DNA from 3 places in the Bradyrhizobium sp. 192 genome. Region 1 is predicted to be linked to each of the others. Evidence: riboswitches for the same ligand, from Rfam matches in the RefSeq annotation. Region 1 holds a riboswitch; each other region holds the start of a gene.
The links. A riboswitch is a leader RNA that binds a small molecule or an ion and turns the genes downstream of it on or off. The one in region 1 is predicted to bind cobalamin.

Region 1 (4,317 bases):
CCGCATCGACCCCGGTCCCGCTGCCAGCGATCTCCTCGGCGCTCACGCCAAGCAGGCCCGCCGCGATCGCAGCCGAAGTCGTCGTGTTGCCGATCCCCATCTCGCCGAAGATCAGGAGATCAGGCTGATGGGCTGCCGCACGCGCGACCGCGCGCTGGCCGGCCTCGAACGCAAACGCCAGCTCTGCGGGTGCGAGCGCAGCCTCGACGCTGAAATCGCGCGTGCCGCGGCGCGGCTTGTCGGTGACGATTCCTGCCATCTCGTCCTGCGCCAGCGTGCCGGCATCGACCACCTCCAGGCTCGAGCCAAGCTCGCGCGCCAGCACCGAGATCGCGGCGCCGCCGGAGGCAAAATTCGCCATCATCGCGATGGTCACGCCTTGCGGATAGGCCGAGACGCCCTGCGCGACGATGCCGTGGTCGCCGGCGAAGATGATGATCGGCACAAGCGCCGCACGCGGCCGCTCGGTCGCCTGCAAACCGGCGAGTTCGATCGCGAGCTGCTCCAGCCGGCCGAGTGCACCGGTCGGCTTTGTCAGTTGCGCCTGCCGCGCGATCGCTGCGGCGCGATGGGCCACGGAGATCTCAGGGCAGTTCTGGGTAATCCATTCGGGGAGCATGCTGCCTCACTCAACGCGCGCGCTTGAGAATGTAACTGTCCATGATCCAGCCGTGCCGCTCGCGCGCCTCTTGGCGCGCCGCGACGATGCGCGGGCCAACCTCCGCGACCGCGCCGGACATGACGACCTGGTCGGGCATGCCGAGATAGGCGCCCCACCAGATCTGCAGGCCTTCCGGATCGAGCGCTTGAAACGCCGTGCCGCCGTCGAGCATCACCACCACGGTATCGACACCTTGCGGCCAGCCACCTTCGCGCAAGCGCCGCCCCGTCGTGACCAGAAAGGGCTCGCCGATGTCGTTGAGCGGCAGCGCATGCGCCGCGCACAGGGCCTGGATCGAGGTGATGCCGGGCACGACCTCGATGTCAGGCAAGGGATCGAGCCGCCGCGCGATGCGCAATGAGGAATCATAGAGCGAAGGATCGCCCCAGATCAGCAGCGCAACCCTACCCTCGCCTTCGAGATGGCTCGCGATCGTCTGCGACCAGGTCGCTGCAACCGCATTGTGCCAATCGTCCACGCCCTTGCGGTAATCGGCTTCAGCAGCGTCGCGCACGGGAAGATCGAATTCAGCGATGACTGTCTTGTCGCTGGTGAGCACGTCCGCACAAATCGTCCGCCTGAGATCGGCGAGATCCGACTTCGCCGTTCCCTTGCGCGGGATCAGGACGAGATCGGCGGCGTTGATCGCTTGAACAGCAGCGCGCGTGAGCTGGTCGGGATCGCCGCAACCGATCCCTATCAGGGAGAGCATGAACATCGCGAACGCGACGGGCGGCCCTGCTGGCCGCCCGTTCGCTTGTCTCTCAGGCCGCGTTGTGCAGGCGCGGGGTGACGAGGCCGGGCGCGGTGACGCCGCGCAACGACTTCGCCAGCGCCAGCACGGCGAGATCGGCGAGCGGCTCGATCACGATAACCAGCGCGTAAGAAGCCGCAAACGTCGCGATGCTCGCGAGGTTGCTCATCGCAAAGCCCGAACCGTAAAGCGCCCAGAACGCCACCCAGGCGATAACGCCGGCCTGGTAGGTCGTCGAAAGCGCCAGCGCCTGTCGATATTTCAAATCAACATAGGCGGTGTTGCGCGAAATGGTCCGCGTGGCGATCGCCTGGATCGCGAACAGGGGCACCAACAGCGTCGTGACGTTCATGCCATATTGCGGGATGTCGGCGGGCTCGAAGAACACGCCCTGGAGCAGGAGACCGAAAGCAAGGCCGAAGGCGGCGGGCGCGGCACCAAACAGCAGGAACAGCGTCGAGCCGAGAATGAAGTGCACTTCGGAGACACCGACCGGGAAGTGCGGCAGGATCTCGAAGAAGACGAAGACGAGGACCGTGGTGGCGAGCGTCCGCGCCGCAAACGACGTGACGCCCTGCTCACGCACGGTCTCGACCGCGAGCTTCAGCGCAACGCCGCCTGCGGCGATGCCGGTTGCGTAACTCAACACGAGCTTGGCGCCCGTCACTAGACCGGGTTCGATATGCATGGCTCAGTTCCTTCCTGCCGTCACACCCGACGGCCTTGGCCTCAAAACGCGCACGGCCGGTCTCCTGGCTCGCGGTTCGCTGGGTTCTCCGGCCTTCCCGAACCTTGCGGCCCAGTGGCTGATCGGAGTCCCTCACCGCTTACAGTCGCGGGGGCGGCTGGGGTTTTGAGCGCCGCAACTGGGTCCGCCCACCCCCATTCCCGATTATGCTCCGGCGCTTTGCGCCGCGTTGAGCACCATGCCCCTCCTGTGTGCCCCTTTCGTCGAGCCTGCGCAAGTGCCGGGCCGTTCATGACGAATAATCCCCCGCCAGCGCGCCGAACAGGATCACCGCGGCAGTCGAAGGCGCCCCACCACGGGCAAGCTGCTCGGCGAGCTCGGCAATGGTGGTGCGCACCAGCCGCTCGTCGGGACGGCCGAGGGACTCGGCGACCAGCGCCGGGGTGTCCGCGGCGAGGCCGTGCGCGACCAGTTTTGCGACAAGCGCCGGAAAGGTGCGTCGGCCCATATAGACCACGGTGGTCGCCTCAGGATCGGCCAGCGCCGCCCAATTCAGATTCGGCGGCAACTCTCCGGTGACATCGGCCCCGGTCACGAACTGCACCCGTCGCGAGGTGTGACGCCGTGTCAGGGGAATGCCGGCCTGCGCCGCCGCGGCGCAGGCCGAGGTGACGCCGGGAACGATCTCGTAGCCGATGCCCGCTTCGTGCAGCGTCTCCAACTCTTCTTCGAGCCGGCCGAAAATGCCGGCATCGCCCGACTTGAGCCGCACCACGCGCACCCCTGTTGCGGCATAGTCGACCAGCAGGCGGTTGACGTGATGTTGCTTGGTCGAGGGACGTCCTGCCCGTTTCCCCACCGCGACGAGATTGGCGCCGGGCCGGGCGAGATCGAGGATCGCGCCGGAGGCAAGATCGTCATAGAGCACGACGTCGGCCTCGCGCAGCCGCGCGGCGCCCTTGAGCGTGAGCAGTTCGGGGTCGCCCGGTCCGGCGGAGATGAAGGAGACGAAGCCGCTCACCGATCCTCCGCGATCAGATGGAAGAACGTACCGGTGGCGTGGCCGCGCCGCGAGCCGGTTTCGGCAATGACCGCGCCGGTCGCATCATGCACCACGGCCAGCGGCATGTCAGGCTGCGCGATGATCGTGGAATAGTGGAATTCATGGCCGCGCAGGCGTGCGCCGGGCCGGTGTCCCGGCATCGGCGCGGCGAGTTCGGCCAGACGATAACCGAGATGCATGCGGCGCTTGGCAAAGCTCGTCTCCAGGCCGAGCAAGCCCGTCATCTCGTGGCGGACACCGTCCGCATCGGTCAAAGCGGTGCCCAGCACCATATAGCCCCCGCATTCGCCGTGCACCGGCCGCGTTTCGGCGAAGGCGCGCAGGCCGCTGCGAAAATGCGCATTGGCCGCGATCTTGCCGGCATGGAGCTCGGGATAGCCGCCGGGGAGCCAACACACATCGGCGCTCGCGTCAGGCGCTTCATCGGCGAGCGGCGAGAACGTCGAAATCTCCGCGCCCGCCCCGCGCCAGGCTTCCAGCATATGCGGATAGACGAAGGAGAACGCGGCATCGCGGGCGAGCGCGATGCGTTGCCCCGGCGGCGCCACGTTCAGGCCGTTCACGGCAGGTTGCGGCGACCAGCTGGCCGCAGATCGCAGCACCGCATCGAGGTCGACATGCTCGGCGACGAAGCGCGCGGCCTCGTCGATCAGCTTGCCGATCTCGGCCTGCTCTTCGGCTTGCACCAGGCCGAGATGCCGCTTCGGCAGGCTGATCTCGGCATGGCGCGGCAGCGCGCCGAACACGGCAATCCCGACCTCGTTGAGCGCGTGCCGCACGAGATCTTGATGGCGCGGGCTGGCGACGCGATTGAGCACAACGCCGGCAAGCTTCAATCCGGGGCGATAATCGCGGAGGCCCGCGGCGATAGCCGCCGCCGTCTGCGCTTGTCCGGAAGGGTCGATCACCAGCACCACGGGCCAGCCCAGCATCTCTGCGATATCGGCGGTGGCGCCGGTGCCGGAAACGCCGCGGGCGGCGACGCCGTCGAACAGGCCCATCGAGCCCTCGGCGAGCACGACATCGGCATCCACGCCGCGGCTGACGAGATGGGCGATTGCCCCGCGGTCCATCGCCCAGCTGTCGACGTTGACGGAGGCGCGGCCCGTGGCTGCGGCGTGGAAGGCGGGATCGATGTAATCAGGACCGCT
Region 2 (4,317 bases), 690 kb from region 1:
GCCGGATCGAAATTGTCGCGTGCCGCAAGTCCGATGGTCTGCACCCGCGCGCCGTAGGAGACGTCGGTGGTGGGCGTTATCCCCAAATTGTGCTGGAAATAACCCGCGACCGTCTGCTGCCTGAGGTCGTAATTGTGCCAGGCCGCGAGCCCCTGCCCGGCGCCGCGGTTCTGCTCAAAGCTGGCATCGTAATAGTCGATGCCGGTCAGGAGCTGCGACGGCATGCCGAGCAGCAGGCTCTTCACGCTGAGCCGCGGCGTGATCGACCAATTCGTCAGATGGGAGCCAACATAGGTCGACGTGAAGAAGGCAGGAACCGGCGCCGGGCTGGAGAAGAACGCGCTCTGCTGCTTCTTGTCACGCACGCCGCCATCGACGATGAGATCGACGCCGTTGACCAGGGTCCTGGTAAAGCCCGCAGTCGCGCTGAAACCCTGCTGGTTGGCGTAGTTGAACGGCGTGCTGGTAGCTCGCCGGTTGGCCCTGAGCTCGTCGAGGCCGATGGAGGGATCGACCGTGCGGCCGCCCGGCAGTCGCAGCTCCTGATTGTCACCGGTGACGGTGAGAAACGCAGTCAGGCCTGGCGTCGTGTAGTTGAGACTGCCGACGCCGTTCTGCTGGGAATAGCGATTGTTGTCGCGATAGCCGTCGGTCCTGACCGTATTGCCATGGAACGAGATCGACCACAGGCCGGAATTGAGCGAGGTCGAGACATTGCCGAGCCTGGTGTTGAACGAGCCGAAGCCGGCCTCGATGCGTGCGCTCACGGGCGGTCCGCCGACGCCATTTTTGGTGATGATGTTGATCACGCCGCCGACCGCATTGTCGCCGTAGAGCACCGCACTGGAATTGCCACGCGTGACCTCGATGCGCTCGATGGAATTGAGCGGGATGGTGGAGAGGTCCACCTGTGCCATGTCGACGTCGTTCAGCCGCCTGCCATTGACCAGCACCAGCGTGTTGGCGGTGGCGAAGGCGCCGAAGCCGCGCAGGTCCACGCCGGTCTTGGCAGCGATCGGGCCGCCGTAGAACGTCGTGATCTGGGCGCCGGGAACTTGCGTCGCGATGATCTCGGCAAGCGTCTGCGATGGCGAATGCGCGATATCCGCGGCCGTGACGACGGTCGTGGCGGCCCCGACGATGCCGCCGTTGCCGGCGGCAGCGTCACCGCCGGAGCCGGATGAGCCAGCGCCATTTCTTGGCGGCGCGACATCCGCGATTGTCTTGCGCCGCGTCGCCTCGCCGTCACCGGTTGCCCTCGCGCGCGTGCGGTTCTGATCGGAGGGCTGGGTCACCTCGATCGATGGCAGCTGCTCGGCCAGGACCCGCTGGGCAAAGGCGGGAGACAGATCGAACGAATGGAAGGAAACCGATGCGAGCAGGCCGGCGGCAAGGCGCCTGGCGGCAGAGAAGACACGGGACACAATTGTAACCTCGGTATGACGTCAGTGGCACGTCACAGCGAACGAGGTTTCACGGCAGAGCCATGGATTGCTCCGGTGAAGCCGATGCCTGTACTCCCCGACCGACATCTTCGCGTGTGACCACGGCTGACGGCAGGTCTCCTGGCTCGCGGGTCGTTACCTTGCGTCGCCTTCCCAGGACCGAGTTTCCCAGTGGCATGAGACGAAAGATTCACCGCTTACAGTTGCGGGGGCAGCCGTGGCGTTGAGACAAATCCTTAGCGTTGGGACGTCCCGCACCACATTCCCTTTTGATCTCCGTGAGGAGAACCGTCACCGGTCATTTAGGGGCCAACGCCTTGGCGAGTCAATCGACGGCTACGCCAGGGAACAGCTCTGCGTGGCCGGAAGCTCGCCAGGGGGAGCGGGTTCGTTCCGCTCCCCCTGCGCCGCCAGAGCCTGGCGGAGCGCGGTCTCCAGGTCCTGTTGCTGAAACGGCTTCTGCAGGATCGGAACGTGGCGGAAGTCCGCAAGCAGGCTCGCAGGACCGTACCCGGTGGCGAACACGTAAGGTATGCCGCGTTCTGCGATACAGCGCGCGACCTCGAAAGTCTGCCGCCCGTTGAGATTGACGTCGAGGACAGCAACGTCATACGAGAGCGCAGCCGCCTTCTCGAGCGCGTCATCGACGCGCGAGGCCATGCCCGCGATCTCGCAACCGGCATCGACAACGGAATCCTCGAGCAGCATCATCACCAGCGACTCGTCTTCGACGACGAAGACCCGCTGGCCAGCCAGATCGGTTTCAGGTTTCATGAGGGCCTCCCGACAGCCATCGTTGCGATATCGAATCCGCCCAGGCTGGCGCGGATTTCATGCAGCGGCGCGCGAATGACGCAAACGACGCCTTCAGGCGCGAAGCGCAGATCGACATCGGCGCCGCCGAATTCGTGGGGCAGCCCCTGCTGAATCAGGCGGGTGCCGAACCCGCGCCGCGACGGCGGGGCCACGGCGGGACCGCCCAGCTCGGTCCAGCACAGCTCGAAGCGATCGTCGACCTTCCAGGCGAGGTCGACGGTTCCCGAACCGTTCGACAGGGCACCATGCTTGACGGCGTTGGTCGCGAGCTCGTGCAACGCCATCGAGATGGCCAGTGCAGCCGAAGGCCGCATGCGCAGATCGGGCCCGCCGAAATTGAGCCTCGCACTCTCCGGCTCGGCATGCGCGGCGAGAGCCTCGGTCACGACCTCTCTCAGTTCCGCGGACTCCCAATTTTCCCTGACGAGCACATCGTGTGCCTTCGACAAGGCGATCAATCGTGCATCGAACGCCTTGCGCCCCTCCGCCAGGCTGGATGCGTTGCGCAAGGTCTGGAGCGCGAACGACTGCACTGTCGTCAGCGTGTTCTTGACGCGGTGATTGAGCTCGTTGACCAGCAGTTCGCGATGGCGCTCCTGCCGCTTGCGCTCGGTGATGTCGATGGCCGCGCAGACGGCGCCCTGGAACACACCGGCGGCGTCGACGATCGGAGACGCCTGGAAGATCGCGGTGACCGAGGAGCCGTCTTCGAAGCAGAGTTCGAGTTCCTCGCCTGCGACTTCCTCGCCGCGGGCCGCGCGCTGCAGCGGCAGTTCGGACGTCTCGACCTGGACGCGATTGCGAAGGACGCGGCAGGCCGGACGTTCGCCCTCGGGCGCCGACAGCGACATGTTGGTATCGGGCCGGACCCGCAATAGCCGCGCTCCATAGGCATTGCCGAAAACCCGCTTCGCCTCGCGGTCGTGGGTGAACCAGACCGCGGTCGGCACCGTGCTGACGACAGCCTCCAGTCGCGCGGCCTGGCGGCGCTGGATCTCCTCGGCATCCCTGCGAATGCGCGCCAGCTGCAAATTGGCGCGCACCCGCGCCAACAATTCGCGCGCCGAGAACGGCTTGTTGACGTAGTCATCGGCGCCGGCCTCCAGCCCCTCGACGCGGGCCTCTTCGCCGGCGCGCGCCGACAACAGGATGACGGGCGATCCACGCAGATTGTCGTCGCGGCGCAATGCGCCAAGCAGCCCGATGCCGTCGAGGCGCGGCATCATGACGTCGGACAGGATGAGGTCGGGCCGATGGTGCCTCGCGGCGTCCAGCGCGCCCTGCCCGTCGGCGAAGGCCTCCACCCTGTAGCCTTGGGCTTCGAGCAGACGCTTGACATAGTTGCGCAGGTCGGTGTTGTCATCCGCAAGGATGATGCGCTCGCCGCTGCCACGTGTGGAGGCGTCCGGCGTCTCGCTCGTGCTCTCCAGCGTGAGATCACCGCGCAGATCCGTGGCGCCCTCATCCTGCGGCAGCCAGCGCAGCGCCTCCTGGACATAGGCTTCGACTCCGCTTCCGGTCGTCAGCGTCGTCGCAAGGCGGTCGGCAACACGTTCTGCCGGCAGATGAGCCGATCCGAACGGGATCGTAACAGTGAAAGCGCTGCCGCGGCCGAATTCGCTCGCCACCGTGATGGCGCCGCCGTGCTGCTTGATCAGCTCGTGCACCAGCGCGAGCCCGATACCGCTGCCCTCGAACGTGCGTCCCTTCGCTCCCTCGATGCGATGAAAGCGCTCGAACAGATGCGGCAGTTCGTCCGGGGGAATCCCCGTGCCGGTGTCACGCACGCGCAATTCGGCGGACTTGCCGTCGGCGCTGGTGCCCATCTCGACCGCGATCTCGCCCTCGAAGGTGAACTTGAACGCGTTGGACATCAGGTTGAGGACGATCTTCTCCCACATCTCGCGATCGACATGGACGTCGTGCGGCAGCGCCGGACAGGCGATGATCAGGCGCAAGCCGGCCCGATCGGTCGCCGAACGGAAGTTCGAGGCGAGTTCGGCGGTGAACGCGGCAAGATCGGTCGGAACGAAGCTCGCCCGCACCCGCCCCGCCT
Region 3 (4,317 bases), 2.2 Mb from region 1:
CAGAACCTAGATCTCCTGATCGAGGTCGCGCGTGAGGTTCGCTTTCACAACATTGGCCTTGCAATCGACAATATCGGCGCCAATTGGCCGCAGCTGATGGGGCTCGAAAAATTCCCGTTCATGAAATTAAAAGTGGACCGGCAGTACGTCGCCGGTTGCGGAAATGGGCCCCTGAAGCGAACGGTGTGCCGCCATATCGTCGATCTAGCCAAAGAGTACAGTGTGCGCACCGTCGCCGCAGGCGTGGAGAGCCACGCCGACCTGATCGCTGTGACCGAACTCGGCTTCAACCTTGCGCAGGGCCATCTGTTCGGAAAGGCCATGCCGCTGAAGCAATTTGCACAGTCATCTTTCAGCCCTGTTCCACTTCGTCCAAAATAGTTGCATGAGGAGTGACTGAGCACAGCCAGGCAAAGCGTACCAGCGCTGGCCCGCGCGGCCATGCCTACTCGGCACCAGGCATGCGGCTGACGGCAATTAAATCGGCCACTTTGCAAACCCAGTATCGCTTCTCCCGGCCGAACTTCATTTCCCTCCGAAGCGATGCCGAAGGTTATTGTAGCACAAAGCCCTTTTGGCAAGCCTCCAGCGAGTCAATCCGCGGAGTTAACGTTGCAGGCGTGAGCGCGGCTTGGACAAAATCTCCGGTCAGGGCGTGTGACCGGAGGTTTGCCGACATCCGGCGTAGACGTGCGTCGGCTCGCGGCTTCTACTCGCGCCGCCGGTTTCGGGAATCGTCGAGCGTCGCTTGGCCCCGCGCTGCCATGCCAGACAAACCGACGGAAGCTCGCAGCAGTCGAGTCGCGACTGGCTATCGGAGTAGGGGCCCGAGGGCTCGCACGGCTTGATATTGAAGCGGCCCATGCTGTCGCAGATGCAACATGGTCTCAGACCCCGCACAGCACCATTGGGCAAGTTGCCCATCATTGAGCGCGCCTGTCCTTGGCACGGCATTTGAAAGGGATCGCCAATGGCATCGCTCGCCTAAGGAGTCGGAAGGCATGGCTTACAAGATCGTCGCTTCGCAATGTACCGTTTGTGGGGCATGTGAGTTCGAGTGTCCCAACGCGGCGATCAGCCTCAAGCGCGACATTTACGTTATCGATGCAAAAAAGTGTACGGAGTGCGAGGGCCATTCCGACACGCCGCAATGCGCTGTGGTCTGTCCGGTGCCTGACACCTGTGTCCCGTCTAAGACAACATAAGCAGCCCGCGTCCAGAAGGCTTCACCGCTCGATTTCGCGCACGAAGGAGTAGATGTCGAGCTTGTGGTGGCCGCCTTCCGCGTGCGGCGCATCGAGGTCGATCAACATCGTTATGAGCTTAAGGCGCTGATCGACTCCGAGAAACCCTCGAAGGGCTCTGTCAGAGGAGACCGTCAAATTTGTCTCGAATAATGACAAGGCCGCCTCGATGCTCCAGGTCGTCGCGTTGAGGCTTATCGTCATTGGCTGACGAGCCGAGGCGAGGTGGACGGGCGTCGAATATCCCAAGATCAGCTTGCAGGATATCTAAAGCTACGTCGCTTCGAAGCCGAAGAGACGGTCTCCACGCGCGACGAGATCGGTCCGGAGATCCTGAAGACGTACGAGAAGCTGGGCATCCGCTTGCCCACGGTCACGATGCACGAGTGCATGGAGCTAGGGTCGTAACAGGATCCCCGCCGCCCGCGCTCTCGCTGCTTACTCCAGTTTCGCAAGTTAGCGCGCATCCTGACGTCCGGAACTGTTCCTGCGATGCCGCGCAGGCCAACGTCCAGGCTGCACTACTCGCCAGCGGCGACGGAAACAACGAATGCGCGGCCAAAGTCGCTCAGCACGTAAGTGCTTGGCACACCGAAGGAGATCATCTTGACCAACGCCACGGAGCGATCGAGCTCACGGCTCGTCGCGGGGGCCGCCGAACACAGGCAGTCCGGGCAGTCCGGCCTGATCATCCGTTTGATCCTGGAGCAATCCGGCCTTGACAATTCCTAAGGAGCCTCATGGCGCTGTGATCAAGCGGATGCCGGCCGAGGATGATCGCAAACGTCCTCGCGGGCGAGTTCGAGAAGCTGCTGACGGAAAAGACCGGATTTGTCGCGATCACGCAGATGTCGAAGCGCCCACCGCGTTCGTTCTGCTCGCGTTGGCTCATCCGAGTACGCCAAGCGGGTGTTGACGGACGCATTCACAAGCGGAGGCTCCACAGATCTAGGCGTTTTTACCAGGCCGGGAGTAAGACCGTTGTGCCCTAGCTGGTACAGCTCGCAATCGCTTGGGCAATATCGCGGCGACACTTAGTAGGTTGACGGATCGATCCTCGTGCGCCTAATGCCAGCCGTCGTGGTCTTCGGATTCGTTTGATCCGGAGCTAAGAGGGAAGCCGGTGCAATGCCGGCGCTGCCCCCGCAACTGTAAGCGGCGAGCCGCTGTCCAACGAAGTCAAGCCATGCGGCTTCGGGAAGGCCGGACAGCAGCGACGACCCGCGAGCCAGGAGACCTGCCTCGACAATATATCGTCCACGGGCGGGGTGTCCCGGTGTGCGCCAAGCAGCTGTCGCTCACGCGATATTCGCTGCATGCGTCCGCCATGGCCTTTGCCCCAATCATGGGGTCTGAGCTATGTCTTTTCTTTCGCTTCCCGTTGCCACACTGGGGACGTCACGCATCGGCCCACGACGCGAACTCAAAGTCGCGCTCGAGAGCTACTGGGCGGGAAACTCCAGCGAAGCCGAGCTCCTCGAGGCGGGGAGTGGACTTCGTGCCGCTAATTGGGCACGGCAGAAATCCCGCGGTGCGACCGTCATTCCTTCGAATGACTTCTCGTTTTACGACCATGTGCTCGATACCAGCCTAATGGTTGGCGCCATTCCCGACGTCTACGGCTGGACCGAAGGTCCTGTGTCGCTCAAGACCTACTTCACCATGGCGCGTGGCGCTCAGGACGGTGGTCACGCTCAGCATGGGCCTGGCGTAGCCGCTCAGGAAATGACGAAGTGGTTCGATACCAACTACCACTACATGGTGCCGGAATTTCACCGGGATCAGATCTTTAAGTATTCCTCTCGAAAGCCGATCGAGGAATATGAGGAGGCAAAAAGCCTCGGCTACCAAACGCGCCCCGTCCTAGTTGGCCCAGTCACTTTCCTGAAGCTTGGCAAAAGCGCAAATCCCGCATTCAATCCGCTGTCGCTGCTCGATCGGCTCCTCCCAGTCTATGTCGATGTTCTCCGCGAACTATCCTCGCGCGGTGCTGAATGGGTTCAGCTGGACGAGCCATGCCTAGTGATGGACGTCGACGAAGCATCGCGGGCGGCTGTCCGCTGGGCCTATGCTCATTTCGCAAAGGTTGTGCCGGCCCTTAAAATAATGCTGGCCACATATTTCGGGGCTATCGGCGACAATCTTGAAACAACCTTGGCCTTGCCCGTTGCCGGGCTTCATGTGGATCTGGTTCGGGCACCTGACCAGTTGGACGCAATTGTCGCCACAACCCGTAGAGATCTCGTGGTCTCACTAGGCGTCGTTGATGGTCGGAACGTGTGGCGCTCCAATCTTCCGGCGCTGCTCGACCAACTTGCTCCTATGGTCCAAAAATTGGGCAGGCACCGTGTTCAGATTGCTCCTTCCTGCTCGCTGCTTCATGTTCCGATCGACATTGAGCTAGAGACCGATCTCGATCCCAATCTGAAGACATGGCTGGCGTTCTCAGTTCAGAAGATCAAGGAACTTTCGATATTGGGCAAAGCGCTGGCCGGCCATGCTGCCGAGGTGGCCGATGAACTTGCGCTTTCGGAGGAGGCAGCCGTCACCCGCGAAACATCGCCCGAGATCCACAATGCGAATGTCGCCGGACGAATCGCCGCGATCGACGATAGCATGCTTCGCCGTCGCAGCGCGTTCACCCAGCGTGCCGACGTCCAGCGCGTCTCGTTCGCATTGCCGATGTTTCCAACGACAACCATCGGATCCTTCCCGCAAACGGCCGATGTCCGGAATGCGCGCGCGGCTCATGCGCGGGGAACGTTGAATGACACGCAGTACGAGCAGCTTCTGAAAGCGGAGACAGCCCGTACCGTGAAGTGGCAGGAAGATATCGGCCTGGACGTGCTCGTACACGGTGAGTTCGAGCGCAATGACATGGTTCAATACTTTGCCGAGCAGCTGTTGGGCTTCGCTTTCACCAAGCATGGCTGGGTTCAGTCTTATGGCTCGCGGTACGTTCGTCCGCCTATCCTGTTCGGAGATGTCTCCCGGCCGAAGCCCATGACCGTTGAATGGTGGCGCTATGCGCAGTCTCTGACCAAAAAACCCGTCAAGGCTATGCTGACCGGAC

Region 2: another riboswitch for cobalamin. It lies ahead of IVB24_RS20670 (TonB-dependent receptor); the one in region 1 lies ahead of IVB24_RS17475 (energy-coupling factor ABC transporter permease).
Region 3: another riboswitch for cobalamin. It lies ahead of metE (5-methyltetrahydropteroyltriglutamate--homocysteine S-methyltransferase); the one in region 1 lies ahead of IVB24_RS17475 (energy-coupling factor ABC transporter permease).

What each region holds. Positions count from the first base shown of each region.
Region 1 covers NZ_CP064690.1:3,850,464-3,854,780, reverse strand. The annotation lists gene cobT (nicotinate-nucleotide--dimethylbenzimidazole phosphoribosyltransferase) at 1-619, opposite strand, end outside; gene cobF (precorrin-6A synthase (deacetylating)) at 630-1,379, opposite strand; gene IVB24_RS17475 (energy-coupling factor ABC transporter permease) at 1,426-2,103, opposite strand; cobalamin riboswitch at 2,140-2,359, opposite strand; gene cobA (uroporphyrinogen-III C-methyltransferase) at 2,393-3,124, opposite strand; gene IVB24_RS17465 (cobyrinate a,c-diamide synthase) at 3,121-4,317, opposite strand, start outside.
Region 2 covers NZ_CP064690.1:4,536,393-4,540,709, reverse strand. The annotation lists gene IVB24_RS20670 (TonB-dependent receptor) at 1-1,424, opposite strand, end outside; cobalamin riboswitch at 1,538-1,753, opposite strand; gene IVB24_RS20665 (response regulator) at 1,782-2,219, opposite strand; gene IVB24_RS20660 (ATP-binding protein) at 2,216-4,317, opposite strand, start outside.
Region 3 covers NZ_CP064690.1:1,644,933-1,649,249, forward strand. The annotation lists gene IVB24_RS07715 (EAL domain-containing response regulator) at 1-381, shown strand, start outside; gene IVB24_RS07720 (4Fe-4S binding protein) at 1,002-1,205, shown strand; gene IVB24_RS07725 (hypothetical protein) at 1,227-1,493, opposite strand; gene IVB24_RS40010 (hypothetical protein) at 1,851-1,976, shown strand; cobalamin riboswitch at 2,309-2,504, shown strand; gene metE (5-methyltetrahydropteroyltriglutamate--homocysteine S-methyltransferase) at 2,604-4,317, shown strand, end outside.